4 regions of the Streptomyces sp. NPDC050674 genome follow, and region 2 is predicted to be linked to each of the others. Evidence: riboswitches for the same ligand, from Rfam matches in the RefSeq annotation. Region 2 holds a riboswitch; each other region holds the start of a gene.

What was found. Region 2 has a riboswitch for cyclic di-AMP ahead of AB0I06_RS11405 (NlpC/P60 family protein). Riboswitches for the same ligand answer to the same signal wherever they lie in the genome.
Positions count from the first base shown of each region.
Region 1: it holds a riboswitch for cyclic di-AMP, as region 2 does, so the genes downstream of both, AB0I06_RS28760 (M23 family metallopeptidase) here and AB0I06_RS11405 (NlpC/P60 family protein) in region 2, are expected to answer to the same signal.
Region 3: it holds a riboswitch for cyclic di-AMP, as region 2 does, so the genes downstream of both, AB0I06_RS16115 (transglycosylase family protein) here and AB0I06_RS11405 (NlpC/P60 family protein) in region 2, are expected to answer to the same signal.
Region 4: it holds a riboswitch for cyclic di-AMP, as region 2 does, so the genes downstream of both, AB0I06_RS02040 (peptidoglycan DD-metalloendopeptidase family protein) here and AB0I06_RS11405 (NlpC/P60 family protein) in region 2, are expected to answer to the same signal.

Region 1 covers NZ_JBFAIG010000020.1:111,063-118,125, reverse strand. Annotated here, with positions in the region: gene AB0I06_RS28775 (GNAT family N-acetyltransferase) at 1-1,226, opposite strand, end outside; gene AB0I06_RS28770 (HPr family phosphocarrier protein) at 1,404-1,685, shown strand; gene AB0I06_RS28765 (GntR family transcriptional regulator) at 1,844-2,539, opposite strand; gene AB0I06_RS28760 (M23 family metallopeptidase) at 2,728-3,516, opposite strand; cyclic di-AMP (ydaO/yuaA leader) riboswitch at 3,529-3,693, opposite strand; gene AB0I06_RS28755 (pitrilysin family protein) at 3,884-5,272, opposite strand; gene AB0I06_RS28750 (pitrilysin family protein) at 5,269-6,633, opposite strand; gene AB0I06_RS28745 (DNA topoisomerase IV subunit A) at 6,858-7,063, shown strand, end outside.
Region 2 covers NZ_JBFAIG010000005.1:234,270-241,332, forward strand. Annotated here, with positions in the region: gene AB0I06_RS11395 (alpha/beta hydrolase) at 1-536, opposite strand, end outside; gene pcrA (DNA helicase PcrA) at 773-3,277, opposite strand; cyclic di-AMP (ydaO/yuaA leader) riboswitch at 3,603-3,776, shown strand; gene AB0I06_RS11405 (NlpC/P60 family protein) at 3,784-4,962, shown strand; gene AB0I06_RS11410 (hypothetical protein) at 5,040-5,978, shown strand; gene AB0I06_RS11415 (hypothetical protein) at 5,956-6,309, opposite strand; gene AB0I06_RS11420 (C40 family peptidase) at 6,733-7,063, shown strand, end outside.
Region 3 covers NZ_JBFAIG010000008.1:230,041-237,103, forward strand. Annotated here, with positions in the region: gene AB0I06_RS16100 (nucleoside triphosphate pyrophosphohydrolase) at 1-980, shown strand, start outside; gene AB0I06_RS16105 (cytochrome P450) at 1,027-2,325, shown strand; gene AB0I06_RS16110 (transglycosylase family protein) at 2,446-3,405, shown strand; cyclic di-AMP (ydaO/yuaA leader) riboswitch at 3,634-3,800, shown strand; gene AB0I06_RS16115 (transglycosylase family protein) at 3,805-4,512, shown strand; gene eno (phosphopyruvate hydratase) at 4,776-6,056, shown strand; gene AB0I06_RS16125 (septum formation initiator family protein) at 6,159-6,635, shown strand; gene AB0I06_RS16130 (DUF501 domain-containing protein) at 6,688-7,063, shown strand, end outside.
Region 4 covers NZ_JBFAIG010000001.1:486,470-493,532, reverse strand. Annotated here, with positions in the region: gene AB0I06_RS02045 (alpha-galactosidase) at 1-1,093, shown strand, start outside; cyclic di-AMP (ydaO/yuaA leader) riboswitch at 1,405-1,566, shown strand; gene AB0I06_RS02040 (peptidoglycan DD-metalloendopeptidase family protein) at 1,571-2,485, shown strand; gene AB0I06_RS02035 (DUF6250 domain-containing protein) at 2,675-3,385, shown strand; gene AB0I06_RS02030 (SGNH/GDSL hydrolase family protein) at 3,531-4,316, shown strand; gene AB0I06_RS02025 (TetR/AcrR family transcriptional regulator) at 4,474-5,088, opposite strand; gene AB0I06_RS02020 (Glu/Leu/Phe/Val dehydrogenase dimerization domain-containing protein) at 5,186-6,364, opposite strand; gene AB0I06_RS02015 (MBL fold metallo-hydrolase) at 6,493-7,063, shown strand, end outside.

The DNA of each region.
Region 1 (7,063 bases), on a different contig from region 2:
TTGCCGGAGACGTCGGCGCGGTTGCCGGAGGAGACGAAGGTGGAGACTCCGGTCACGCCCGTGACACCGCCGCCGCGCCGGTGCAGCCGGGAGAGCAGGGCGATGCCGATGGCTCCGGACTGGGCGAACAGGCCGATCCGGCCCGGGCGCGGCACCTCGGGGGCGAGGGAGGCGTTGAGCCTCACCCGGGGGGAGGTGTTGATGATGCCGAAGGCGTTCGGCCCGATGATCCGCATGCCGTACGTGCGGGCCTGCCGGACGAGTGCGCGCTGGCGTTCGCGCCCCTCGGGGCCGCTCTCGGCGTACCCGGCGGAGACGACGACCAGCCCTTGGACGCCGTGCTCGCCGCACTCGGTGACGACCTCGGGGACGTGATCGGCCGGCACCGCGACGACGGCGAGGTCGACGGGGCCGTCGATGTCCCGGACCGAGCGGTGCGCGGGCACCCCGTCGAGCTCCTTGTGCCCCTCCGGCAGGGCCTTGTTCACCGCGTAGAGGCGGCCGCCGTAGCCGGCGTCCCGGATGTTGCCGAGGACGCTGCGGCCCACGCCGCCGGGTGTGCGACCGGCCCCGATGACGGCGACCGAGCCGGGTGCGAGCAGCCGCTGCACGGACCGCGCCTCGGCGCGGTGCTCGCGCGCGTACTGCACGGCCAGGGAGCGGTCGGTGGGTTCGAGGTCGAACTCCAGACGGACGACGCCGTCCTCGAAACTGCGCTTCTGGGTGTAGCCGGCGTCCGTGAACACCTTGATCATCTTGGTGTTGGCGGGCAGCACCTCGGCGGCGAAGCGGCGGATGCCGCGCTCGCGGGCGACGGCTCCGATGTGTTCCAGCAGGGCGGAGGCGACTCCGCGGCCCTGGTGGGCGTCCTGCACGAGGAAGGCGACCTCGGCCTCGTCGGCGGGTGCGGACGCGGGCGTTCCGTCGGCGCCGATCCGGTCGTAGCGTACGGTGGCGATGAACTCGCCGCCCACCGTGGCCGCGAGTCCCACCCGGTCCACAAAGTCGTGGTGCGTGAAGCGGTGGACGTCCTTGGCGGACAGGCGAGGGTACGGCGCGAAGAAGCGGTAGTACTTCGACTCGTCGGAGACCTGCTCGTAGAAGCTGACCAGGCGATCGGCGTCATCAACGGTGATGGGCCGGATGCGCGCGGTGCCCCCGTCGCGCAGCACCACGTCGGCTTCCCAGTGGGCGGGATACTCGTGCCGGTCCGGCGAGGTCTGCATGGGCCCCAGAGTACGGCTAGCGTCCGACAGCGGCGCGAGGCAGTCTGTGGAGGGCGTCAGTCGGGTCGAGGCCGCGATCCGACGGCACCCCGGGGCGGTCCGAGGACCGCTCCCGGTACGGCTTCACGGTATGGGAAACTGGTCTAGACAACCCTGAAAAGCGAAGGGCAGCAACACATGGCTGAGCGCCGCGTCAACGTCGGCTGGGCCGAGGGTCTCCACGCCCGTCCCGCCTCCATCTTCGTCCGAGCCGCCACGGCCGCAGGCGTCCCGGTGACGATCGCCAAGGCCGACGGCAAGCCCGTCAACGCGGCCTCCATGCTGGCCGTCCTCGGCCTCGGCGCACAGGGTGGCGAGGAGATCGTCCTCGCCTCCGACGCCGAGGGCGCGGACGCCGCCCTGGACCGGCTCGCGAAGCTGGTCTCCGAGGGTCTCGAGGAACTGCCCGAGACCGTCTGATCCCGAGCGCCCGATCGGGCGTACAGCGAAGGGCTCGTCCGAATTCACCGGGCGGGCCCTTCGCCATTTGCCGCCGGAATGGGGAACGAATTCAGGAATCCGGGCAGCTGAAAGAGACCCCCGGAAATTGACTGCTCTCTTTGTATACGGCTGCCGTGTTAATGCCGCAGGCTCGCCGTGTTTACGGGATGTTGCGAGTTCCTCACACGCTCGGCGCCTTCCCCGGCGGAGCCGGAGCGCAAGCGGTGCGCGCCCGCCGCGCGCTCGGTGTGCAGCGCCGTGACCGCCCGCGCGCGCTCGCCGTCGCCGCGCGCCACCGCGTCCACGATCGCGCCGTGCTCCGCCCAGGACTCCACCGGACTCAGCGGCGCGTCCACGGCGTACATCCAGGCGATCTTGTGGCGGAGCTGGGTGAGCATCGAGGTCAGCGCGGGACTCCCGGAGGCCTGGGCGAGCGTCTCGTGGAACCAGCCGCCCAAGGAACGCAGGTCGTCGCTGTTGCCCCGGCGGGCCCGCTCCTGGCCCAGCCTGACCAGCCCCCGCAGGACCTTCAGATGCCCCTCGGTGCGGCGCTGGGCGGCCCGTGCGGCGCCGAGCGGCTCCAGCAGCAGCCGCATCTCCAGCAGGTCGGCGGCCTCCTGCTCGGTGGGTTCGGCCACGCACGCGCCCGCGTGCCGCCGGGTCACCACGAAGCCCTCGGCCTCCAGGGTGCGCAGCGCCTCCCGCACGGGGACCCGCGAGACGCCGTAGCGGCGCGCGAGGAGTTCTTCGGTGAGCCGGCTGCCGCGCGCGTGGACACCGGCGACGATGTCGTCCCGGATGGCCGTGCACACCGAGTGCGCGGGAATACGCATGACCGACCTCCGCTTAATCCCCGTGAAACGCCGGCGAGCGGCGCGTGTTCCGTGACTCTATTGCAATGAGCCGGAATTTCCGACGGCAAGCGGGAATCCATGAATATTTTTTGGACACTCCGCCGCCGTGAACGCCGAAAGCCCCGGCTCGGGGAGCCGGGGCTTCGGGGAGAGCGACGAGGTGCCGGTCAGACGTTCACGCCGTGCGAGCGCAGGTAGGCGACCGGGTCGATGTCCGAGCCGTACTCGGGGCTCGTGCGGGCCTCGAAGTGCAGGTGCGGACCGGTGACGTTGCCGGTCGCGCCGGACAGGCCGATCTGCTGGCCCGGGGTGACCTGCTGGCCGACCGAGACGCCGATGGAGGACAGGTGGCCGTACTGCGTGTACGTCCCGTCGTGCATCTTGATCACGATCTGGTTGCCGTAGGAGCCGCCCCAGCCGGCCTCGACGACGGTGCCCGCGCCGACCGCGTGGACGGAGGTGCCGGTGGCGGCGTGGAAGTCGACGCCGGTGTGGCTGCCGGAGGACCACAGGCCGCTGCTCGCCTTGTAGCCGGTGGAGACGTACGAGCCGGAGATCGGGGCCACGAAGGCGTTGAGGCGCTTGCGCTCGGCCTCGCGGGCGGCGCGCTCCTTGGCCTCGCGGGCCTTCTCGGCGGCTTCCTTGGCCTCCTGGGCGGCCTCGGCGGCACGCTTGCGGGCGGCCTCCTCGGCCTTCTGCTTGGCGGCGGCCTCGTCGGCGGCCTGCTGCTGCGCGATGGCCTGGGCGTCGATCTGCTGGGCCACGGTGTCGCCCATGGTGACGACCGGGGTGAGACCCGTCTGCTCGGCGGTGGGCTCGGCGGCGAAGGCAGCGGGGGCCGCCACGGTGCCGATCACGCCGGTGGTGGCGAGGGCCGCGACGCCCGCCGCGCGGGCGGTGCCGCGCTGGATCCTGCTGGGACGACGGTGCTTGCCGGTGGCGCGAGTGAACGCCATGAAGTGGCTGGTCCTTTCCTTCCCTCTCGCCTACCGGGTTAGCTGACGGGTTCGGAGCAGGAAGGTCTCCTACGGACTCCCTCGCCACGGGCGCGGGCGTCCGATTCACCCCAGGGACTGCGATGGGTCCCCGGCTCCCCTGGCTCGCGCCGTACGGGGACTCGGCGATGACTGTCCGGTGCCGCGGGTGCGGCGCACTGCCTGACGAACAGCCCGGATGACGCTAAGCGGCGTCACTTTCAATTCCCAAATGAATCCCGGCTTTTGTAGCGCATCCCACAGGGCAGACAGGCAACCTCCGTATCAATTCGGGCATAAAGGGGCCCTGGTGCCTTCGAAGACGACCAGGGCCCCTGAGCGCGTGCCGCTACTCGGCGGCGACGACGGTGACTTCGCCGATGCCGAGGGCCTCGACGGGTGCCTTGATCTGCGCCGCGTCACCGACGAGAACGGTCACCAGACGGTCCACCGGGAAGGCGCTCACGGCCGCCGCGGTGGCCTCCACGGTGCCGGTGGCCGCGAGCTGCCGGTACAGGGTGGCCTGGTAGTCGTCGGGCAGGTGCTGCTCGACCTGGTCGGCCAGCGTGCTCGCGACGGCCGCCGCCGTCTCGTACTTCAGCGGCGCCACGCCGACCAGGTTCTGCACGGCGACGTCCCGCTCGGCGTCGGTCAGCCCCTCGGCGGAGAGGGTGCGCAGCACCGTCCAGAGGTCCTCCAGGGCGGGGCCGGTGTTGGGCGTGTCCACGGAACCGCTGATGGCGAGCATCGCGGCACCGGTGCCGTCCGGCGCGGACCTGAGGACCTGGCCGAACGCCCGCACGCCGTAGGTGTAGCCCTTCTCCTCGCGCAGGACGCGGTCCAGGCGGGAGGTGAGGGTGCCGCCCAGGCAGTACGTGCCGAGCACCTGCGCGGGCCACACGCGGTCGTGCCGGTCCGGGCCGACACGGCCGATCAGCAACTGCGTCTGGACGGCGCCCGGGCGGTCCACGATGACGACCCGGCCGGTGTCGTCGGCGGTCACCGGCGGCACCGGGCGCGGCTCGGCCGAGGAGCCCGTCCAGGCGCCCAGGGTCTCCCCGAGCAGGGCGTCGAGGTCGATGCCGGTCAGGTCGCCGACGACCACCACGGTGGCCGTGGCGGGGCGGACGTGCTTCTCGTAGAAGCCGCGCACGGCCGCGGAGTCGATCGTCGCGACCGTCTCCTCGGTGCCCTGCCGGGGCCGCGACATGCGCGAGCCCGCCGGGAACAGCTCCCTGGAGAGCTCCTTGGCGGCGCGGCGGGAGGGGTTGGCCAGCTCGTGCGGGATCTCGTCGAGGCGGTTGCGGACCAGCCGCTCGACCTCGCTGTCGGCGAACGCGGGCGCCCTCAGGGCGTCGGCGATCAGGTTCAGTCCCTTGGCGAGCCGGGAGGCGGGCACCTCCAGGCTGAGCCGGACGCCCGGGTGGTCGGCGTGGGCGTCGAGGGTGGCTCCGGCGCGCTCCAGCTCGGCGGCGAAGTCCTCGGCGGAGTGCTTGTCGGTGCCCTCGGAGAAGGCCCGGGCCATGATCGTGGCCACACCGTCGAGGCCGGCCGGCTCGGCGTCCAGGGGGGCGTCCAGCAGCACCTCCACCGCGACGACCTGCTGACCGGGGCGGTGGCAGCGCAGCACCGTCAGGCCGTTGCCGAGCGTGCCGCGCTCGGGGGCCGGGAAGGCCCAGGGGCGCGCCTCGCCCGCCTGCGGCCGGGGGTGGAAGTCCATCGTGGCGAGCTCGGTCACTTGGCCGCCTCCTCGTTCTCGTCGCCGGCCGCGGCTGCGGTGTCGTCGGTCTCGTCGGTCTCGTCGGCGACGGGCTCGTAGACGAGCACCGCGCGGTTGTCGGGGCGCAGGCGGGCCTTGGCGGCCTCCTGGACCTCCTCCGCCGTGATCTCCAGGACGCGGTTGACGGCGGTCAGGGCGAGCTGCGGGTCGCCGAACAGCACGGTGTACCGGCACAGTTCGTCGGCGCGGCCCGCGACCGTGCCGAGGCGGTCCAGCCACTCGCGCTCCAACTGGGCCTGGGCGCGCTCCATCTCCTCGGCCGTGGGGCCCTCCTCGGCGAACCGGGCGAGCTCCTCGTCGATGGCGCTCTCGATGACCGGGACCTCCACGTCACCGGACGTCTTCACGTCCAGCCACCCCAGGGAGGGCGCCCCGGCGAGCCGCAGCAGGCCGAATCCGGCCGCCACGGCCGTACGGTCGCGCCGCACCAGGCGGTTGTAGAGGCGGGAGGACTCGCCGCCGCCGAGGACGGTGAGGGCCAGGTCGGCCGCGTCGCATTCGCGCGTGCCGTCGTGCGGCAGCCGGTAGGCGGCCATCAGCGCACGCGCGGGGACGTCCTCCTCGACGACCTCGCGCAGCTGCTCGCCGATGATCTCCGGCAGCGAGCCGTCGCGCGGGGCGGGCTTGCCGTCGTGGCCGGGGATGGAGCCGAAGTACTTCTCGACCCAGGCCAGCGTCTGCTCCGGGTCGATGTCGCCGACCACGGACAGCACGGCGTTGTTCGGCGCGTAGTACGTGCGGAAGAACGCGCGCGCGTCCTCCAGCGTCGCCGCGTCCAGGTCGGCCATCGAGCCGATCGGGGTGTGGTGGTAGGGGTGGCCCTCCGGATAGGCGAGGGCGGTCAGCTTCTCGAAGGCCGTGCCGTAGGGGACGTTGTCATAGCGCTGGCGGCGCTCGTTCTTGACGACGTCCCGCTGGTTCTCCATCGACTCGTCGTCGAGCGCGGTCAGCAGGGAGCCCATCCGGTCGGCCTCCAGCCAGAGGGCGAGCTCCAGCTGGTGGGCGGGCATGGTCTCGAAGTAGTTGGTCCGCTCGAAGCTGGTCGTGCCGTTCAGCGAACCGCCCGCGCCCTGGACCAGCTCGAAGTGGCCGTTGCCCTTGACCTGGGCGGATCCCTGGAACATCAAGTGCTCGAAAAGGTGAGCCAGGCCGGTACGCCCCTTGACTTCGTGGCGTGAGCCGACGTCGTACCAGAGGCACACCGCCGCGACCGGGGTCAGGTGGTCCTCAGAGAGCACCACGCGCAGGCCGTTGGCCAGGCGGTGCTCGGTCGCTGTCAGGCCCCCGGAGCCTGCCTGGGCTGTGGCCGTGTGACCCATGGGCATGTACGTCCCTTCGCTCGCTGAGCGGTTGTTCAGACCGCGGATTCCTGCCGGTCCTGCCACTGTATGCAAGCGCGCGAAGCCCTGGTGAAGTTCCCGGGGACGACCTCGGTCCGCGTGCGCAGGCGCCGCTTGCCCCGGGCCCTGGTCCCGCTTGTCAGTGCGGCGGTCCACAATGGTCCGCGTCAGATCTGGATCGCAGCAGCAAGGAGCCGGCAGCGATGGCCCGCCGCAGCACGAAGACCCCGCCGCCCGACGACTCGTACGAGGAGCGGATCCTCGACATCGACGTCGTCGACGAGATGCAGGGCTCCTTCCTCGAGTACGCGTACTCGGTCATCTACTCCCGCGCCCTGCCGGACGCCCGCGACGGCCTCAAGCCGGTGCACCGGCGCATCGTCTACCAGATGAACGAGATGGGCCTGCG
Region 2 (7,063 bases):
ATGCTCTGGGGGTCACCGTGGTACCAGCTGTCCGGATCGGCGTTGATGACCCGCTCAGGGATGTCCGGCTGGGCGAAGAAGAACCAGTGCCACCACTGCGTGGCGAACTCGGTCGTGATGCGGGACAGGTGCTCGGTGAGGGGCAGACCGTCGATCAGCGCCACCCGCGAGACCGCGTCGGGGTGATCGAGCGCGAGACGCAGCGCGACACTGCTACCGCGGTCGTGCCCGGCGAGCGCGAACCGGGCATGGCCGAGGGAGCGCATCACCTCGACCACATCACCGGCAACAGCCCGCTTGGAGTATCCCGCGTGGTCTGCGGTAGGCGCCGGACCGGTGGACCGGCCGTATCCCCGGAGATCGGGACAGACCACGGTGAAACCGCGTCGGACGAGGAGCGGGGCGACGCGATGCCAGGTCGCAGATGTCCGGGGGTGGCCGTGCAGCAGCACCACCGGCGGCCCGTCCCCGCCGTAGCGAACGAAAATCGATGCTTCATCGACCTGAACCCGCCTGGTATCAAAGCCCTCGAACAAGGCCCGGACCTCCCGCCCTCGTTGACACACCGCCACGGCGCCCATCGGTCCAGGACAACCCCGTACTCGCACACGCGGACCACCCTGCCAACAGGCTGCGCAAGACGGCCCCCTTTGCCGACGAGTGCTGAACCGACACAGCCTTCCTCATCCCCCGCAGAACCCGTGGACACAACTGCCTGATTCGCCAACGGTGTCGTCGAGCGAGCAGGGGCCCACCGGTTCACCTCACCGGGCTACAGCTTCTCCACCGGCGCGTACCGCAGCAGCAGCCGCTTCGGCTTGGTGTCCCCGAAGTCGATCGTCGCCTCGGCGTTGCCGCCCGTGCCCTTGACCGCGACGACGGTTCCGAGCCCGAACTGGTCGTGTGTGACCCGGTCCCCGACCGCGAGCGACACCACCGGCTTCTCCGAGGTGCGGCGGGTGGCGAACCCGGAGGCGCCCGAGGCGGACGAGCGGGAACGGGACGACGACAGCGAGGCCGCCACCGCCGAGACCGGCCCGGAGGACGCGGGCGCGGTCGCACCGGTGCGCTTCCACTCCAGGTGCGCCGCGGGGATCTCCTCCAGGAACCGGGAGGGCGGGTTGTAGGAGGGCTGGCCCCAGGCGCTGCGCAGCGTGGAGCGCGTCAGATAGAGCCGCTCCCGCGCGCGGGTGATGCCGACGTAGGCCAGGCGCCGCTCCTCCTCCAGCTCCTTGGCCTGTCCGAGGGCGCGCATGTGCGGGAAGACGCCGTCCTCCATGCCGGTGAGGAAGACGACCGGGAACTCCAGGCCCTTGGCGGTGTGCAGGGTCATGAGCGTGATGACGCCGTCGCCGTCCTCCTCGTCGGGGATCTGGTCGGAGTCGGCGACCAGGGCGACCTGCTCGAGGAAGTCGGACAGGGAGGCCTGCTCGTCCTCGCCGCGCTCCTGCTCGAACTCCATGGCGACGGCGGCGAGTTCCTGGAGGTTCTCGATCCGGGTCTCGTCCTGCGGGTCGGTGGAGGCCTGGAGCTCGGCGAGGTAGCCGGTGCGTTCCAGGACGGCCTCCAGCACCGTGGCCGGTCCGGCGCCGGACTCGACGATGGTGCGCAGGTCCTCCATCAGGGTGTTGAACCGCTTGACGGCGTTGGTGGAGCGCGCGGCCATGCCGTACGCCTCGTCGACGCGCTTGAGCGCCTGCGGGAAGCTGATCTTCTCGCGCTGGGACAGGGCGTCGATCATCGCCTCGGCGCGGTCACCGATGCCCCGCTTGGGGACGTTGAGGATCCGGCGCAGCGGCACCGAGTCCTCGGGGTTGGCCAGCACGCGCAGGTAGGCCAGGACGTCCCGGACCTCCTTGCGCTCGTAGAAGCGGACGCCGCCGACGACCTTGTAGGGCAGGCCGACGCGGATGAAGACCTCTTCGAAGACACGGGACTGGGCGTTGGTGCGGTAGAAGACGGCGACGTCGCCGGCCTTGGCCTCGCCCGCGTCCGTGAGGCGGTCTATCTCGTCGGCGACGAACTGGGCCTCGTCGTGCTCGGTGTCGGCGACGTAGCCGGTGATCCGGGCACCGGCGCCCGCGTTGGTCCACAGGTTCTTGGGACGGCGGGACTCGTTGCGCTCGATGACCGCGTTGGCCGCGCTGAGGATGGTCTGCGTGGAGCGGTAGTTCTGCTCGAGCAGGATCGTCGTGGCGTCCGGGTAGTCCTCCTCGAACTGGAGGATGTTGCGGATCGTCGCGCCGCGGAAGGCGTAGATCGACTGGTCGGCGTCGCCCACCACGCACAGCTCGGCGGGCGGGACCTCGGCCTCGGGCGGTACGTCGACCGGGTGCTCAGCGGTGCCGACGAGCTCGCGGACCAGGGCGTACTGGGCGTGGTTGGTGTCCTGGTACTCGTCGACCAGGACGTGCCGGAAGCGGCGGCGGTAGTGCTCGGCGACGTCCGGGAAGGCGCGCAGCAGGTTGACCGTCGTCATGATCAGGTCGTCGAAGTCGAGTGCGTTCGCCTCGCGCAGCCGCGACTGGTACATCGCGTAGGCCTGGGCGAGGGTCTTCTCGAACCCTCCCCCAGACTCCGTCTGGGAGGTGCCCCCAGTGGCCTGGGCGGCGAAGTCCTCCTCGTCGATCAGCTCGTTCTTCAGGTTGCTGATCTTGGCGCTGAAGGACTTCGGCGGGAAGCGCTTGGGGTCGAGGTCCAGGTCGCGGCAGACCAGGGCCATCAGCCGCTTGGAGTCGGCGGCGTCGTAGATCGAGAACGACGAGGTGAAGCCGAGCCTCTTGCTCTCGCGCCGGAGGATGCGCACGCACGCGCTGTGGAAGGTCATGACCCACATGGCGTTCGCGCGCGGGCCGACCAGTTGCTCGACGCGCTCCTTCATCTCACCGGCGGCCTTGTTGGTGAAGGTGATCGCGAGGATCTGGCCGGGGTGCACGTCCCGCTCGGCGAGCAGGTGGGCGATGCGGTGCGTGAGCACACGGGTCTTGCCGGAGCCTGCGCCGGCCACGATGAGCAGCGGGGAGCCGGAATGGACGACGGCGGCGCGCTGGTTGTCGTTCAGCCCCTCCAGGAGGGTGGCGGTGTCCACCACCGGGCGGGGGGCGCCGTCCCGGTAGTAGGGGTCGTGGTCCGGCGGCGCGTCGAACTTCCCGCCGAACAGATCGTCCGGGATCGACTCCGGAACGTGATCGTCCTCGGGCGGCGGCGGGGGCTCGTCCGCGGGGCCCCGCCGGGCCTGGAGGTCCGCCAGGAAGCTGTCGTCAAAGAGGCTGCTCATCGCTCTCCGAGTCTAGGGCGCCCCACTGACAGCACGCCGCCGCCCCGAGAACATCGCCGGAACCTCGCCGCGCACCCGGCCGCGGATCGACCGTCCGGCGGCGCATTGTCGCCCTCCATGACCGGCCGGTGACGGCCTGCTACACCCTCCTCATTCGTGGACATGTCGTGATCAACCGCCCCGGATCGTTCACTCTCCGCAACGCTCATGAGTAAGGTCACGAAAATGTATCGGGCATATCACCCATCAACCTTCACAAGGGCCACACGAATTGGCTACGGTGCGATCAGGCCGCATGACCCCCACCGGCGAACGTCGCCGGGCCGCGCGGCCTCCGCCGAGTCCGGTGTGCCGCAGCGGCAGCCGGAGCCGGGGACCCAACCGTGAACCTGGGGTGAATCGGCCCGACTCCCTGTGCGGAGAAGGCCGTAGGGCAACCCTTCCGAACCATCCGCCCGAACCCGACAGCTAACCCGGTAGGCGGAACGTGGAAGGAGTCGCCTCCCTTGGCGTCGCACCGCAAGTCGCGTCCTACGGGTACGCGCGTGGCAGGCATACGGACCCCCGCCCTCGCAACGGCGGCCCTCACCTCCGTGGCCCTGCTGTCCCAGTCGGCCAACGCCACCCCCGAGGCCGACGACAAGCCCAGCCTGGAGGACGTCGAGAAGAAGGTCGGCGACCTGTACCGCCAGGCCGAGTCGGCCACCGAGAAGTACAACGCGGCCAAGGAGAAGACCTCGAAGCAGCGCAAGCGCGTCGACACCCTCCTGGACGACGTCGCCCAGCGCACCCAGAAGCTCAACGAGGCGCGTGAGGAGCTGGGTTCCTTCGCCTCCGCCCAGTACCGCACCGGCGCCGCCGCCCCGGACACGGCCACGTTCCTGCTCGCGGACACCCCGCAGGACTACTTCGACCAGACCCAGCTGATGGACCGGATGACGGGCCGTCAGAAGGTCGCGGTCGACGACTACGTCACGCAGCAGTCCGAGACGATGAAGAAGCGCCAGGAGGCGACCGAGAGCCTCGAGACGCTCACCGAGTCGCAGGGCGACCTGAAGGCAGCCAAGGCCACCGTCCAGCGCAAGCTGGCCGACGCCCGCGAGCTGATGTCCCGGCTGACCGCCGAGGAGAAGGCCCGGCTCGCGGCGATCGAGCGGGAGAAGCGGGAGGAGGCCGCCCGCAAGGCCGACGAGCTGGCCCGGCAGCAGGCCGCCCGGCAGACGGCGCAGGACCAGGCGGCGGGGCAGCGGGAGGGCGGGTCCTCCGCCTCGGGGTCCACGGGCTCCGGCTCGTCCTCCGTGACCGTCCCGGCCGACTCCTCGTACGCCACCAAGGCCGACAAGGCGCTCGCCTTCGCCCGTGCCCAGATCGGCAAGCCGTACGTGTGGGGCGCCGTCGGCCCGGGCTCCTACGACTGCTCCGGACTCACCCAGGCCGCCTGGAAGGCCGCGTCCGTCACCCTGCCGCGCACCACCTACGACCAGGTGAACGCCGGCACCACGGTCCCGCTCTCCCAGGCCCAGCCCGGTGACCTGGTGTTCTTCTACGACGACGTCACCCATGTCGGGATCTACATCGGCAACGGCATGATGATCCACGCCCCGAAGCCCGGCACGTACGTGCGCGAGGAGTCGATCTACTACGACGGCGAGTCGGCGATCCACAGCGTGGTGCGTCCGGCCTGACGGTCTTGGTCCGATTTTGAGGGGCACGCGCGCGTGCCCCTCTCCCCGCGCGCACGGCGCTGCCTAGCATCGGCGCCATGCCCGGTCTCCCCCTGTCCGCCGCCCTGTGCGCGATGTACGCGCTGACGACCGGCGCCCTGGCGGTCGGTCTCGACTCGGCGGGGTACGAGACCCTCTCCCGTGTCGCCCTCGTCCCGGCCTGCGCGGCCTGGGCCGGGGCGGTCGCGTACGCCGTGCTGCGGCCCTCGCGGCCGCGGTGGCCGGCGCAGACGCCGACCGCGCTCACCTTTACGGCGGCGACCGCCCTGATCGGCACCGGCTTCTGCGCGGCCGGCTGGCAGCGGTCGGCCGCGGCGCTGCTGGCGCTCGCGGCCCTGCTGTGGGCGGCGCTGCTCGTCGCGGCGAACCCGGAGCGCCGCGGCACGGTGTTCCTGCGGTGTGCGGCCACCCAGGGGCTGGCCGTGCTCGGCGCCACGCTCGCCGCGGCCGAGTCGGCCGCCTGGCTCGCCCACGCGGCCATGGTGCTGTTCTGGCCGGGGCTGGTGCTCTACTGCTTCGCGCTGCTGCGCTTCCCGCCGCGGGAGGTGACCGAGGGGCGCGGGGACCACTGGCTCGCGGCCGGGGCGCTCGCCCTGTCGGCGCTGGCCGGGGCACGTCTGATCAGCGCCGACAGCGCCCGCATGTACCTGTGGAACGACGACGACCACGCCGTCCTCGGCAGGGTGACGGCCGGGCTGCTCGTGCTCACCCTGGTCTGCTGCGTGGGCCTGCTCACCGCCGAGCTCGCCTGGCCCCGGCACGGCTACGACGTGGCCCGCTGGGCGACCGTCTTCACCGCGGTCGGCACGGCCGTGGCCGCCCTGGCCGTCGCCGCCGCCCTGGACGCGCCCTGGCTCGACGCCCTCGGCGAGGTCCTGCTGTGGATGACCGTGGCGGCCTGGCTCGGCTGCACCGCCTGGGCGCTCACCTCGGCGCGCGCCCGTCCCTCCCGGGTCAGGTCCAGAGCACGGCGATGAAGACGTTCGCCGTGGTCAGCAGCCCGACCAGGCCGAACAGGCCCTTGTCCACCTTCTCCTCGTCCCGCTTCACATAGACCAGGCCGAGGATCACGATCAGCAGGGCCAGCTTCACGCCGATCTTGATGTTGTCCACGGTCTGGTCGTCGGCCTGGTTGAGGCCGACCAGCGCCACACCGGTGACCAGCATCGTCAGCGCGCCGTGCAGCATCGCGGGCGTGAAGCGGGCCGTGCCCTCGCCCATCGCCTTCATCTGGGTGAGGAATCCGCCCAGGAGCGCGGCGATGCCGACGATGTGGAGGCCGACGAAGAGGTGGATGAGTACGTCCATGAGGCCGGAGCCTAATCAGGGGCCCGCGGGCCGCCCGACACCGGGCCACTGATGCATATATGCGCCCCATAGCACCCGATCAGGGTCACTCGCGCACGATTCGGCGCATCGGTCATCACGCTGAGTGAAGCGTGCGGGGTCGAGACGGCGCTACGGTCGCATACGGTCACCGCCGGTCCTCTCGAGACAGTTCCGCACACCCGCCACCGGCCCGCCTCGGCGACGTTTAACGTCCTCCTCCAGGTGCCCGGCTCCCCACCGCCGCCCGGGCCAGGGGCGGCAGTCGGACACCACCGCCGAGAAGTCCGGCGGCGATCCGCTCCCCCTGTGCGGGCCGTCGCCGGACGCGCAGGCCGCCCGTCCGTTCCCCCCGGCGGCCGTATGCGCCCTCACCGGCGGTCGAGGAAAGGACGTGGCCTCCAGGTGGCAGCGCACCGCAAGCCCCGACAGCGCGCATTGGGTGGCGGCAAGGCCCGTACGGCCGCCACGATCGCCCTCGCGGGCGCGGCGACGGCGACGGCCTTCGACGGGACCGGGCACGCCGAGCCCCCGCTCACCGCCGGTCAGGTCAAGGCCGAGGTGGACAAGCTGTACCGGGAGGCGGAGGTCGCCACCGAGAAGTACAACGGCGCCAAGGAGGAGGCCGAAGCGGCCGCGCAGCGCCTGAGGAACCTCCAGGACCAGGCGGCGCGCAAGGAGGAACGGCTCAACTCGGCCCGCCAGGGCCTGGGTTCGGTCGCCGCCGCGCAGTACC
Region 3 (7,063 bases), on a different contig from region 2:
CCGCGCGGACCGGCGCGGCCGCCGCCACCGGCCGCATCATCCTGCTCACCACCAGCCACCGCGTCGCCCCCGGCCTGCTCTCCTGGCCCGCCTGGCGGGCGCTGCACGGGGCGGACCAGGTGCTGTGCGCGGACGGTGCCCATCCGCAGCTGCCCTATCTGCGTGAGGCGGGGATCGCCGTCGAGGAGGCGGCGCCGACCGCCGAGGAGCTGGTCGGCGCCTGCGCCGGCGGCCGCACGGTGGTCGTGGTGGCGACGGGCGAGGGCGAACCGGCCCTCACGGACGGTCTGGCCCGCCTCGCCGGCACCGGCCGGATCGCCATGCCCGAGCTGGAACTGCTGCCCGCCTCCTACGACCTCCCCGGCGCCCGTCTCCTGGACCTCGTCCAGGTCATGGACCGCATCCGCCTCGAATGCCCCTGGTCCTCCCGGCAGACCCACGAGGGCCTGGCCAAGTACGGCATCGAGGAGGCGTACGAACTCGTCGAGGCGATCGAGGAGGGCGACCGCGACGAACTGCGCGAGGAGCTCGGTGACGTCCTCCTCCAGGTCGTCTTCCACGCCCGGATCGCCGAGGAGGGCCGCCCGGAGGACGGGGAGGAGGCCTTCTCCATCGACGACGTGGCCGGCGGCATCGTCGCCAAGCTGATCCACCGCCATCCGCATGTCTTCGGCGACGCGACGGCCACCACCCCCGAGGAGGTCAAGGAGCACTGGCTGCGCACCAAGGCGGTCGAGAAGCAGCGCACCTCGATCACCGAGGGGATTCCCCTCGGCCAGCCCGGCCTCGCCCTCGCGGCCAAGCTGGCCTCCCGCGTGCGCACGGCGGGCCTGGACATACCGCTCCCGCCCGTCGAGGGCGTCGGCTACGAGCTCCTGGCCCTGGCCGTCCGCGCCGAGTCGGAGGGCGTCGACCCGGAGGCGGCCCTCAGGGCGGCGGCCCGCGCCTACCGCGACGCGATCCGGCAGGCCGAGGGCTGAGCGGTCCGGGGCGGGGGAGCGGCGGCGAGCCGGATACGGTCGACGCGTGACCGACCAGCCCTCGCCCAGCACACCCGCGACCGCTCCCGAGCTCTTCACCTGGGAGTTCGCGAGCGACCCCTACCCCGCCTACGCCTGGCTCCGCACGCACAGCCCCGTCCACAAGACGCGGCTGCCCAGCGGGGTGGAGGCATGGCTGGTCACGCGGTACGCCGACGCCAAGCAGACGCTCGCCGACAACCGGCTCTCCAAGAACCCGGCGCACCACGACGAACCGGCGCACGCCAAGGGCAAGACCGGGATCCCCGGCGAGCGCAAGGCGGAGCTGATGACGCATCTGCTGAACATCGACCCGCCGGATCACACCCGGCTGCGCCGGCTGGTGTCCAAGGCGTTCACGCCCCGCCGCGTCGCCGAGTTCGCGCCACGGGTGCAGGAGCTCACCGACACCCTCATCGACGGGTTCGCGCACAAGGGCTCCGCCGACCTCATCCACGACTTCGCCTTCCCGCTGCCCATCTACGCCATCTGCGACCTGCTCGGCGTCCCCCGCGAGGACCAGGACGACTTCCGCGACTGGGCGGGCATGATGATCCGTCACCAGGGCGGTCCCCGGGGCGGCGTGGCGCGCTCGGTGAAGAAGATGCGCGGCTACCTCGCCGACCTCATCCACCGCAAGCGGGAGGCGCTGCCCGCCGAGCCCACCCCGGGCGAGGACCTCATCTCCGGCCTCATCCGCGCCTCGGACCACGGTGAGCACCTCACCGAGAACGAGGCGGCGGCCATGGCCTTCATCCTGCTGTTCGCCGGTTTCGAGACCACGGTGAACCTGATCGGCAACGGCACCTACGCCCTGCTCACCCACCCCGGGGAACGCGCCCGCCTCCAGGCGTCCCTCGCCGCCGGGGAAACGGGCCTGCTGGAGACGGGCGTCGAGGAACTGCTGCGCTACGACGGCCCGGTCGAGCTCGCCACCTGGCGCTTCGCCACGCAGCCCCTCACGCTCGGCGGGCAGCGCGTCGAGGCCGGCGATCCCGTCCTCGTCGTCCTGGCCGCCGCGGACCGGGACCCGGAGCGGTTCGCCGACCCGGACGCGCTGGACCTCGCCCGCCGCGACAACCAGCACCTCGGGTACGGCCACGGCATCCACTACTGCCTCGGTGCCCCGCTCGCCCGCCTGGAGGGCCAGACCGCGCTCGCCACCCTCCTCACCCGCCTCCCGGACCTCCGGCTGGCGGCGGACCCGGCCGAGCTGCGGTGGCGCGGCGGCCTCATCATGCGGGGGCTGCGCACGCTGCCGGTGGAGTTCGCACCGGCCGGACGTGACGAAACATCAGAGCTGTGATCTTCACGTGATCTGCGCGGCATGAACTTGTGACAAGTGATCGTCTGCCGATACGTTCACCCATCAATGCGGCCCGGGATTCCGGCCGCCGGTCACTGCTGTCTCGCGAAAGGTCTCCGTATGCTCTCCGGGAACGGTCGGCACCGCCGCCCCCGTCAGGCTCCGGCTCTCCTCGTGGCGGCCGGAGTGACCGGCTCCGCCATCGCGATCCCCCTCCTCGGGGCCTCCGGCGCCAGCGCGGCCGACGGCACGACCTGGGACCGGGTCGCGGACTGCGAGACCGGCGGCGCGTGGAGCCAGAACAGCGGCAACGGCTATTACGGCGGCCTGCAGTTGTCCCAGGAGGACTGGGAGAAGTACGGCGGTCTCGACTACGCCGCGAGTGCCGACCTGGCCAGTCGCTCCCAGCAGATATCCGTGGCCGAGAGAGTCCTCGCCGACCAGGGGGTCGGCGCGTGGCGCACCTGCGGACTGCTCTCGGGCCTCGAGCAGGGCAAGGGGTCGGACACGTCCGGCTCGTCCGGGGCATCCGGTGAGGTGGACTCACCCGGTCTGCTCGACGGCCCTGACGCGTCCCCTTCTCCGGAGCCGTCCTCGAGCCCGTCGTCGTCGCCCGACGCACGGTCGACCGAGAAGGACGAAACCAGCAAGTCCGACAAGTCGTCCGATTCCACCTCCCAGGAGCGGGACGAGAAGCAGGAGCGGGGCGAGAAGTCCGGCAGCTCCGGCTCCGGTGAGGGCGGTGAGTCCGCCAACTCGCCTCAGGGTGACGCGTCCTCGGCCCCGGCGGGCACCGGCTCCGGCCGTCACCGCGGCCCCGGCGCCGAGGAGGACTCCGCGTCCGCGAGCGGCCGTGAGGGCGCGTCCTCGGGCCGCCACGCCTCGCGCGGCGGTGACGCCTCCCAGGGTTCCTACATCGTCGGCGTCGGCGACAGCCTCTGGTCCATCGCCGACTCCCTTGACGTCGACGGTGGATGGCACTCCCTCTACGACGACAACGAGCAGACGGTCGGTACCGACCCGAACCTCATCCTCCCCGGTCAGAAGCTCACCACAGGGGTCGAAGCGGACGAGGGGTAGCCGTCCGGGCAGTGCGGAAACGGCGGTCGAAGTCACCCCTAAACCGGGTGAGTTCACGTCATGTTTCGCGCCGAATGTCCCGTATAAGGCCGGTGAGAGATAGATCTCAGAAGCCCTGATCGTCTTTGAAATTCGGCGGATCGCGTGTCTACGGTCGTGATCGCTCGTCACCACGAGCCCCGGCTGCCGCAACGCCGAATCCTGCCAGCGGCCGCCCGGGAACAGTCGTCGCGTCAAGCGCCGTAGGCAGGAGCGGGGGACCCAAGGTAGGTGCCCGACCGGCCGGTTGTGCCGGAAGGGCTTGGGGTGAAGCCGTGTCCCGTGAGGGACGCGGCCGGGCAACTCAACCGGCCCGAACCCGACAGCTCACCTCGCAGGCGTCGGTGAGGGGATCGATTCATGCTGTTTTCCGCCAAGGGCAAGCACCGTCGTCCGTCCAAGGCCACCCGCGCCGCCGCGCTCGCCGGTGTCACCGGTGTCGCCATCGCCGCCCCGCTGATGGCGGCCGGCAACGCCTCCGCCGCCACCGCCTCCGAGTGGGACGCCGTCGCCCAGTGCGAGTCCGGCGGCAACTGGTCCATCAATACCGGCAACGGCTACTACGGCGGTCTGCAGTTCTCCGCCTCCACTTGGGCCGCGTACGGCGGCACGCAGTACGCCTCGACCGCCGACCAGGCCAGCAAGGACCAGCAGATCCAGGTCGCCGAGAAGGTCCTGGCGAGCCAGGGCAAGGGTGCCTGGCCGGTCTGCGGCAAGGGCCTGTCGGGTGCCGGCTACACCGGCGGCGGCTCCTCGAGCGACTCCGGCAGCTCCACGCAGCAGCAGAGCCAGCAGAGCCAGCAGAGCACCGAGACCCGCAAGACCGAGCAGCAGCCGGCCTCCCGCTCCGAGGACCGCCCGGCCGCCAAGAAGACCGTCACCACCCCGACCGGCAAGAAGGTCAAGAAGGGCGACGGCGAGTACAAGGTCGTCGAGGGCGACACCCTCAGCTCGATCGCCGCGGACAAGAAGGTCAAGGGCGGCTGGGAGAAGCTCTTCGAGCTGAACAAGGACATCGTCGAGGACGCCAACCTCATCTACCCGGGCCAGCAGCTGCACCTGAAGTAGGCAGCGGCCCCTCCGGGCCCCCCGGGGCCCACGGACTCCCCGCCCCGGTGCGCCATCCCCCGTGCGCACCGGGGCGGGGTTTTTTCGGCAACCGGCTTTGTTCCGTTCGGAAACAATTTACTCTCGGTTCTGTCCATGGGGTGGGCGACCCGGTGGCCGATCGCCCGGAGCCGGTTAGGCTCATGTCGCGAGCCACCACGGCCCGCACCCCGCCGGGTCCACGCGACCCGCGTCACCGCGTCACATTCAAGAAGGAGATGCTCGTGCCGTCCATCGACGTCGTCGTAGCCCGGGAAATCCTGGACTCCCGAGGCAACCCCACGGTCGAGGTCGAGGTCGGCCTCGACGACGGCAGCACCGGTCGTGCCGCCGTCCCGTCCGGCGCCTCCACGGGCGCATTCGAGGCCATCGAGCTCCGCGACGGCGACTCGAACCGCTACCTCGGCAAGGGTGTGGAGAAGGCCGTCCTCGCGGTCATCGAGCAGATCGGCCCGGAGCTGGTCGGCTACGACGCCACCGAGCAGCGCCTGATCGACCAGGCGATGTTCGACCTGGACGCCACCGACAACAAGGGCTCCCTCGGCGCCAACGCCATCCTCGGCGTCTCGCTCGCCGTGGCCCACGCCGCCTCCGAGGCCAGCGACCTGCCGCTGTTCCGCTACCTGGGCGGCCCCAACGCGCACCTGCTGCCGGTGCCGATGATGAACATCCTGAACGGCGGCTCGCACGCCGACTCCAACGTGGACATCCAGGAGTTCATGATCGCCCCGATCGGCGCGGAGTCCTTCTCCGAGGCCCTGCGCTGGGGCGCCGAGGTCTACCACACGCTGAAGAAGGTCCTGAAGTCCAAGGGCCTGGCCACCGGCCTCGGCGACGAGGGCGGCTTCGCTCCGAACCTCGGCTCCAACCGCGAGGCCCTCGACCTCATCCTCGAGGCGATCAAGGAAGCCGGGTACACCCCCGGCGAGCAGATCGCCCTGGCGCTCGACGTCGCCGCCTCCGAGTTCTACAAGGACGGCGTCTACACCTTCGAGGGCAAGGAGCGCTCGGCGGCCGAGATGACCGAGTACTACGCGGAGCTCGTCGACGCGTACCCGCTCGTGTCCATCGAGGACCCGCTGTTCGAGGACGACTGGGAGGGCTGGAAGACCATCACCGACAAGCTCGGTGACAAGGTCCAGCTCGTCGGCGACGACCTGTTCGTCACCAACCCCGAGCGCCTGGCCCGCGGCATCGAGGAGGGCGCGGCCAACGCGCTCCTGGTCAAGGTCAACCAGATCGGCTCGCTGACCGAGACCCTGGACGCCGTCGAGCTGGCCCAGCGCAACGGCTTCAAGTGCATGATGTCCCACCGCTCCGGCGAGACCGAGGACGTCACGATCGCCGACTTGGCCGTCGCCACCAACTGCGGCCAGATCAAGACCGGCGCCCCGGCCCGCTCCGAGCGCGTCGCCAAGTACAACCAGCTGCTGCGCATCGAGGAGATCCTCGACGACGCCGCGGTGTACGCCGGCCGCTCGGCATTCCCCCGCTTCAAGGGCTGACCCGGCCCGTAAGTAGCAGCGTCGTACGTACGTCCCCGTACTCGGTCCCGTACCGTGTCCGGGGACGTACGCGCGTATGACGGTGGAGCGGGAGGCGGACAGATGGCCGTGAAGGACCGGGACCGGTTCTCCACCGCGACCAGGATCCGGTTGCTCGGCGAGCAGACCGCGGCCCGGGTCTACCGCTCCCAGACCAAGCGCCAGGCCCGGCGCTCGCGGCTGACCGGCCGGGCCGCGCTGCTCGCCCTGGTGATGTGCTCGCTGATCGTGGCCCTGGCCTACCCGATGCGGGAGTACGTCTCGCAGCGCGCCGAGATCGACGACCTGCGACGCGAACAGCGGCAGGCCCGCGAGCGCGTCGAACGGCTGCGCGACCTGAAGGCGCGCTGGCAGGACGACGCGTACGCCGAGCAGCAGATCCGGCAGCGGTTGCACTACGTCATGCCGGGGGAGACGGGTTTCATCGTCGTCGACCCGCACGCGGCGCAGCAGTCGCGCACCGACCTGGGGGCGGCCGACCGCCCCTGGTACTCGAACGTCTGGGACGGGGTCGACAAGGCCGACGCCTCCGACCGGTGACCCGGCCCCAGCCAGTGCCCTGAACCCAGAGAAAGACAGCCTGAAGACAGTCATGGAAACGCCCCCGCCGACCACCCCGCGCACCGAGCCCACCGACGCCGACGTCGAGGCCTTCGAGCAGCAGCTCGGCCGGCCCCCGCGCGGGCTGCGCGCGATCGCGCACCGCTGCCCGTGCGGACAGCCCGACGTCGTGGAGACGGCCCCCCGCCTGCCCGACGGCACGCCCTTCCCGACGCTGTACTACCTGACGTGCCCGAAGGCGAACTCCGCGATCGGCACGCTGGAGGCCAACGGCGTGATGAAGGAGATGACCGAGCGGCTGGAGTCGGACCCGGAGCTGGCGGCGGCGTACCGGGCGGCGCACGAGGACTACATCCGGCGCCGTGACGAGATCGAGGAGCTGAAGAACTTCCCGAGCGCGGGCGGCA
Region 4 (7,063 bases), on a different contig from region 2:
CGAGCTGTTCGTGGTCGACGACGGCTGGTTCGGGGCGCGCACCAGTGACCGGGCCGGGCTCGGCGACTGGACTCCCAACCCCGACCGCTTCCCGGGCGGGCTGAAGCCGCTCGCCGATCATGTGCGCGGACTCGGCATGCGGTTCGGCATCTGGGTCGAGCCCGAGATGGTCAACCCGGACAGCGATCTGTACCGCGCGCACCCCGACTGGGTGCAGTACCAAACAGGGCGAAAGCGGACGGAGTTCCGCAATCAGCTCGTCCTCAACCTCGCGCGAGAGGATGTCCGGGAGTACCTGTGGGAGCAGCTCGACGGGCTCCTCTCCAGCGCGCCGATCGACTACGTGAAGTGGGACTTCAACCGCTGCTTCACCGATGCCGGCTGGCCCGACGACCCCTACCCGCAGCGGCTGTGGGTCGACCACGTGCGCGGCCTGTACGCCCTGCTGGACCGGCTGCGGGCCGCCCACCCGGGTGTGGCCTTCGAGTCCTGCTCGGGTGGCGGCGGCCGGATCGACCTCGGCGTGCTGGGCCGCACGGACCAGGTGTGGACCTCCGACAACACCGACCCCCTGGACCGGCTCGCCATCCAGCACGGCTTCAGCCAGATCCATCCGCCCCGGGTCATGGCCGCCTGGGTCACCGACAGTCCGAACGCCATGCTCAACCACCGGGCCAGCTCGCTGCGGTTCCGGTTCGTCAGTGCCATGGCCGGGGTGCTCGGGGTCGGCGGCGACCTCACGAAGTGGACGGCCGAGGAGCTGGCCGAGGCGGCGGAGTGGGTCGGGCTCTACAAGGAGATCCGGCCCGTGGTGCAACGCGGCGACCTGTACCGGCTGCGCCCCCCGGAGGGCGGACTGAGCGCCGTGCAGTACGTCCTCGGCGAGGAGACCGTCGTGCTCGCCTGGCTCCAGGCGCAGCGCTACGGCGAGCCCGTCCCGGCACTCCGGCTGCGCGGCCTCGATCCGGCAGCGGAGTACGAATGCCTCGAAACGGGCGAAGTTCACCGAGGTGCCCTGCTGCTCCATCACGGACTCCGGGTCGGCCTGGGCGGGGATCTCGACGCCACCGTCGTCCGCCTTAAGCGGAAGTAGCCCTTCTGTCCGAATAGGGCGCTTAGGTAGTTAAGGGGATAACGTGCCCCGATCGTAAAGGAGATGAGGTCGGGGCGCGTGACCATCGTCATATTCGTGACGATGTGTTGTCGCCATGTTCACGTAATTCCGGCAATGCGCAGGGTTATTGAGCAAAGCGGGAGATCGGTAATCCACGCTCGGTGACGGCGGAATGTGTCGGCGCGGTGAGGGGAGCACCGTCGCGGGCAACCGCAAGCTTGTCCTATTGCGTCTTGGTCGCTTACGTTCCACACCAATCCGGACGGACGCCTAATCCTGCCGCCGCCCGGAGCCCGCACACACTGACCCGACGTACGGCAGGAGCGGGGGACCCACAGGTAAGACGCCTGTTCCGGTTCCCGGAACGGCTTGGGGTTAAGCCACGCCTCGGCGCGGCCGGGCATCTCCAGCTCGCACCCGACAGCTCACCTCGCAGGCGACGGAGAGGAATTCGCCATGCCCGCGAAGGGTAAGCACCGCCGCCCCAAGACCCAGCGTTTCACCCGCTCCATCGCCGTCGCCGGAACCGGCGGGGCCGCCCTCGCCCTCCCGCTCATGGGGGCCGCCGGCGCCCACGCCGCCACCCCGCAGTCGGCTCCGGAAAAGGCCGTCCAGTCGGCCCCGGCCGCTGAGAAGAAGGCCGCCGAAAACGCCACCGGCTCCCGCGTCTACACCGTGAAGGCCGGCGACTACCTCGCGAAGATCGCGGCCGACCAGCACGTCAGCGGCGGCTGGAAGAAGCTCTACGCCGACAACCGTGACGCCGTCGGTTCCGACCCGTCGCTGATCCACCCGGGCCTGAAGCTGTCGATCGGCAAGAAGGCGGCGAGCGCGCCGAAGCCGTCCGCCCCTTCGACGCCCAAGGCCTCGGCCCCCGAGCAGTCCGCCGCCGACCCGGCACCGAAGGCGGAGACCGCCGCCAAGCCGGCCGCCGCCGAGCCCGCCGCGCAGAGCAACTCCAGCGGCTACACCCTCCCGGTGAACGGCGCCACCATCGGCACCCCGTACCACATGTCCGGCAGCATGTGGTCCAGCGGCTACCACACCGGTGTCGACTTCGTCGTCCCGACCGGCACCTCCCTCAAGGCCGTCGGCGCGGGCACGGTCGTCTCCGCCGGCTGGGGCGGCGCCTACGGCAACCAGGTCGTCATCAAGCTCGCCGACGGCTTCTACGCCCAGTACGCCCACCTGTCCCAGCTGTCCGTCTCGGCCGGCCAGACCGTGACCGCCGGGCAGCAGGTCGGCCTGTCGGGTGCGACCGGCAACGTGACCGGACCGCACCTGCACTTCGAGATCCGCACCACGCCGGACTACGGCTCGGACGTGGACCCGGTCGCCTACCTGCGCTCGCACGGCGTCTCCGTCGGCTGACCGACCGCACGACCACCCGCCTGACACGCCTGTGAAGGCCGGACCCCGACCCCGGGTCCGGCCTTCGGCGTGTGCGGCCGATGGCGCATCAAGGGATCGACAGGCGGCGGCAGTTGGGACAGAGTGATCCCGTCCGGAGTGCAAGCGCTTTCCAGAGCCTTCCCGGCGGATCCCGAGGAGCTGTGTCCCGTGCCGACCACCCGCAGAGCGTTCGCAGCCCTGGCCGCCGGAGCCGCGTACGCGGTCCTCTCGCCGACGGCGCCCGCGCACGCCGCGCCCCGCCGCCTCGTCGCCCGCGACGACTTCTGCCACGGCCTCGGGCAGTGGGCGACCGAACTCCAGGACGGCGGCACCGTCACCGCCTCCCGCGGCGTCCTGGAGATCGACGTGCCGAGCGGTGCCACCGTGTGGTTCAGGCGGCGACTCGAAGGGCCGTACCTGCTGGAGTACACCGCCACCCCGGTCTCCGAGGGCGGGGCCAACGACCGGGTCTCGGACCTCAACAACTTCTGGAACGCGACCGACGTCCGCTCTCCGGGCGACCTCTTCGCGACTCCGCGCGGCGGCGCCCTCGACGAGTACGACCACCTCACGACCTACTACGCGGGCTACGGCGCCAACTACAACACCACGACCCGGCTGCGCCGTTACGTCGGCCAGCCCGGCGTGCGGCCCCTGGTCCTCGACTGCACCGAGCCGCTGCTGGCCGCGAACGAGCCGAACCGGGTCCGGATCGTCTCCGACGGCTCCACGGTCCAATGGTGGAACAACGGGCGGCTCGTCTTCGACCACACCGACCCGCAGCCCTACACGGGCGGGCACTTCGCCTTCCGGACCGTCTGGAGCCATTTCCGGATCAGCGGATTCCGGGTCTGGCGGTTCACCCCGAAACATCCCTGACAAGCGGTGTATTCCGGAGTTGGCGAACACTTTGGGAGTGGCTTATCTCACCGCCAGTCAACCCCTTCCTACGGTCGCGTAAGTCACATTCAAGGGTGAATCATGGACCGTTGTGGCAGACGATTCGAAGAGTGACAGCAGAGCAGTGATCGGGTCGTACGTGGCGCTGGGGGACAGCTTCACCGAGGGCGTCGGCGACCCCGGCCCCGACGGGGCCTTCGTCGGCTGGGCCGACCGGTTCGCCGTCCTGCTCGCCGACCGCAGGCCCGAGGGCGACTTCCGGTACACCAATCTCGCCGTACGCGGGAAGCTCCTCGACCAGATCGTGGCGGACCAGGTTCCGCGGGCCGTCGACATGGCCCCGGACCTCGTCTCCTTCTGTGCCGGGGGCAATGACATCATCCGGCCGGGCACCGACCCCGACGAGGTGGCCGAGCGTTTCGAGCGTGCCCTGGTCCAGCTCATCGCCGTGTCCGGCACGGTGATGGTGACGACCGGGTTCGACACCCGTGGCGTGCCGGTGCTCAAGCACCTGCGCGGCAAGATCGCCACCTACAACGGCCATGTCCGGGCCATCGCCGACCGGTACGGCTGCCCGGTGCTCGACCTGTGGTCCCTGCGCAGTGTGCAGGACCGCAGGGCCTGGGACGCCGACCGGCTGCACCTGTCTCCGGAGGGCCACACGCGGGTGGCGCTGCGCGCCGGCCAGGTGCTCGGCCTCGACGTGCCGGCCGACCCCGAGCAGGCGTGGCCTCCGCTGCCCCCGCGCGGCGTTCTCGATGTGCGGCGGGACAACGTCGCCTGGGCGCGCGAGTTCCTGGTGCCGTGGATCGGGCGCCGGTTGCGCGGGGAGTCCTCGGGCGACCACGTGACGGCCAAGGGGGCGCTGTCGCCGGACGACATCAGGATGCGAATCGCCCCGGTGGCGTGAGAGCGGCTCCTGCGCGTGCGGGCCGTGCCGGGTGGAACACCGGCGCGGCCCGCGGGCGTTCGTGGGAGCGATCGAGCGGGCGCAGGCGCGGTGGGCCGTCGTGGGGGCGGGGTGCGCGGCGGGGGTGTTGTCGGGGGGGCAGGCGTCGCAGCGGGCGTCAGGGCGCCGTCCGCTCCACCTCCGCCAGGCCCAACTCGCGGGTCAGCGCCTCCTCCACCCACTCCTGGGCCCGGACCCGCGGCACCGCGCCGGCGTACGACGTCAGCTGAATGGCCAGGCCGTCGAGGAGGGCGGTGAGGCGCAGGGCCGTGCCCTGCGGGTCCGGGCAGCGGAACTCACCGGCCGCCACGCCCTCGGCGATGACCTCGACGAGGGCCGCCTTCCACTGCCGGTCGAGATCCTGGGCGACCTCCCGCAGCACCGGGTCGCGCAGCGCCGCCGCCCAGCCCTCGATCCACAGCCGCCAGCCCTTGGCCTGCCCGGTCGGGGCGTACCACCGTACGGCCGACCGCAGCCGGCGCAGCGCGGGGGAGCGGCGGCCGGTCAGCTTGCGCAGATGCGCGAGGTCGCCCTCCGCCGCGTGCCGGAACGCGGCGGCGACCAACTGTTCCTTCGAGGAGAAGTGGTAGAGGACCAGGGCGTTGCTCACGCCGAGCGCCGAGGCGATGTCGGCGATCCTGACCGCCGCCACGCCCCGTGCCTCGATCTGCTCGATGGCCGCCCGCAGCAGATCCCCGCGCCGCTCCGCCACGCTCAACCGGACTCTCGTCACGCCGTCACCCTACCCAGGTGCCCGTGCCCCCTCGACGTCGCCTTTCGGCCTGTCCGGGCCGGGCCGGGAGACGGTCGCCGAGGGGCCGGCGGCCGCCTCACCGGTACCAGCCGAACCGCTCGGCGATCAGCGGCAGCCGGTCGGCCGCGATCGCGTGGGCGGCGGCCCGCGGCGTCGTCCCGTCCGCCTGCGCGCGGGACAGCATCCGCTCGACCAGCGCCCGCATCGAGCGGCGCGTGTACGCGAACGCTTCCTCGGCGTCGGCGCCGATGTCCCCGAACAGCGTCCACCACCACCAGGCGTTCGTGCCCGAGTTGACCACGACGTCCGGCAGCACGCTCACCCCGCGCTCGGCGAGCAGCAGCTCCGCCTCGGGCCGCACGGGCATGTTGGCCGCCTCGACGACCCAGCGGGCGGTGATCCGCCCCTGGTTGCCGGTGTCGATCGCGTACGACACCGCCGCCGGCACCAGGACGTCCGCGTCGGCCGACAGCCAGGCGTCGCCCGGCAGTTCGCGGTCGCCGGGCCGCAGTGCCGAGCGGTCCACCGTGCCGTGGGCGTCCCGCGCGACGAGGAGTGCTTCGACGTCGAGGCCCGACGGGTTGACGATCGTGCCCTTGAGGTCGGCGACGGCCACGACCGTGCATCCCGCCCGTGCGAGGAACCGCGCGGTGGCCCCGCCCATGGTGCCCAGCCCCTGGAGCGCGACCCGCGTTCCCGCGTACGCCACACCGGCCCGGTCCAGGGCGGTCAGGGTCGCCTCCGCCACGCCGCAGCCGCCAGCCAGCTCGTCCAGCCCGATGCCGTCGACCTCGACCGCGAACGCGTCCCGCAGCCGCCGGCGTGCCCCGGCCTCGTCGTCCAGCAGCGGATACACGGCCTGGATCGAGGAGACCAGCCCCGCCTCGACGACGGCCCGGTCCACCAGGTCCTGGGTGAGCCCCAGATCCTCGCCCGTCGTCCAGCAGCTCTCTATGTACGGCCGCATGGCGCGCAGGTACCGCACCAGCAGCGGGTACGCCTCCGGATCACGGGGGTCGCAGTCGATGCCGCCCTTGGCGCCGCCGAGCGGGACGTAGCGGCTCTCCGGGTCGTAGTGCAGGGCCTCCTTCATGGTCATGCCGCGGGCGAGGCCCTCGACCTCCGCCAGGGTGCAGCCCGCGCGCATCCGCAGTCCGCCGCTGGCGACCCCGCGCACCAGCCGGTCGACGACCAGGAAGCCCTGCCGTCCCGTGAGGTGATCGGTCCAGGTCAGGGACAGCAGGGGGGCGGCCATACGGGCTCCTTCACCGGAGGGTTACTGAATCATCGGTCAGTATCCCCTTCGGTGGGACCTGTGTGCCCCGGTGATGCCGGAGGGGCCGACCATAATGGAAAGCCTGACCGACTCCACCTGGAGGTACCGTGGCCGGTTTCCGTACCCTGAGCTCCGGGCTCCGCGCGCTGCGCCCCGGGGCGTTCGGCGCGGACCCGAGCGGTGAGCGCATGGCGCGCATCCGCAGATCCCCGCACTTCGAGGACGGGGTGTTCCAGAATCCCGGTGGCCCCGCGCGGACCCGGCCCTCGGGTTCGGCCCTGGATTTCGCGAAGGTCTTCTTCGACAAGGACACCCGGCCCCGCCGCGCCCCGGGGGGCACCGTCCCGGTGCACGCCACGACCCTGGCCGACATCGCCCGGCCCCCGGCCACCGGGCTGCGGCTGACCTGGATGGGGCACTCCAGCGTGCTCGCCGAGATCGGCGGCCGGCGCGTCCTGTTCGACCCGGTGTGGGGCGAGCGCTGCTCCCCTTTCCCCTTCGCCGGCCCCAAGCGGCTGCACCCCGTGCCCCTGCCGCTGGCCGCGCTCGGCCCGGTCGACGTGGTGGTCATCTCGCACGACCACTACGACCACCTCGACATGCCCACCATCAAGGCGCTCGCCGGTACGGACACGCTGTTCGCGGTGCCCCTGGGCGTCGGCGCGCATCTGGAGCACT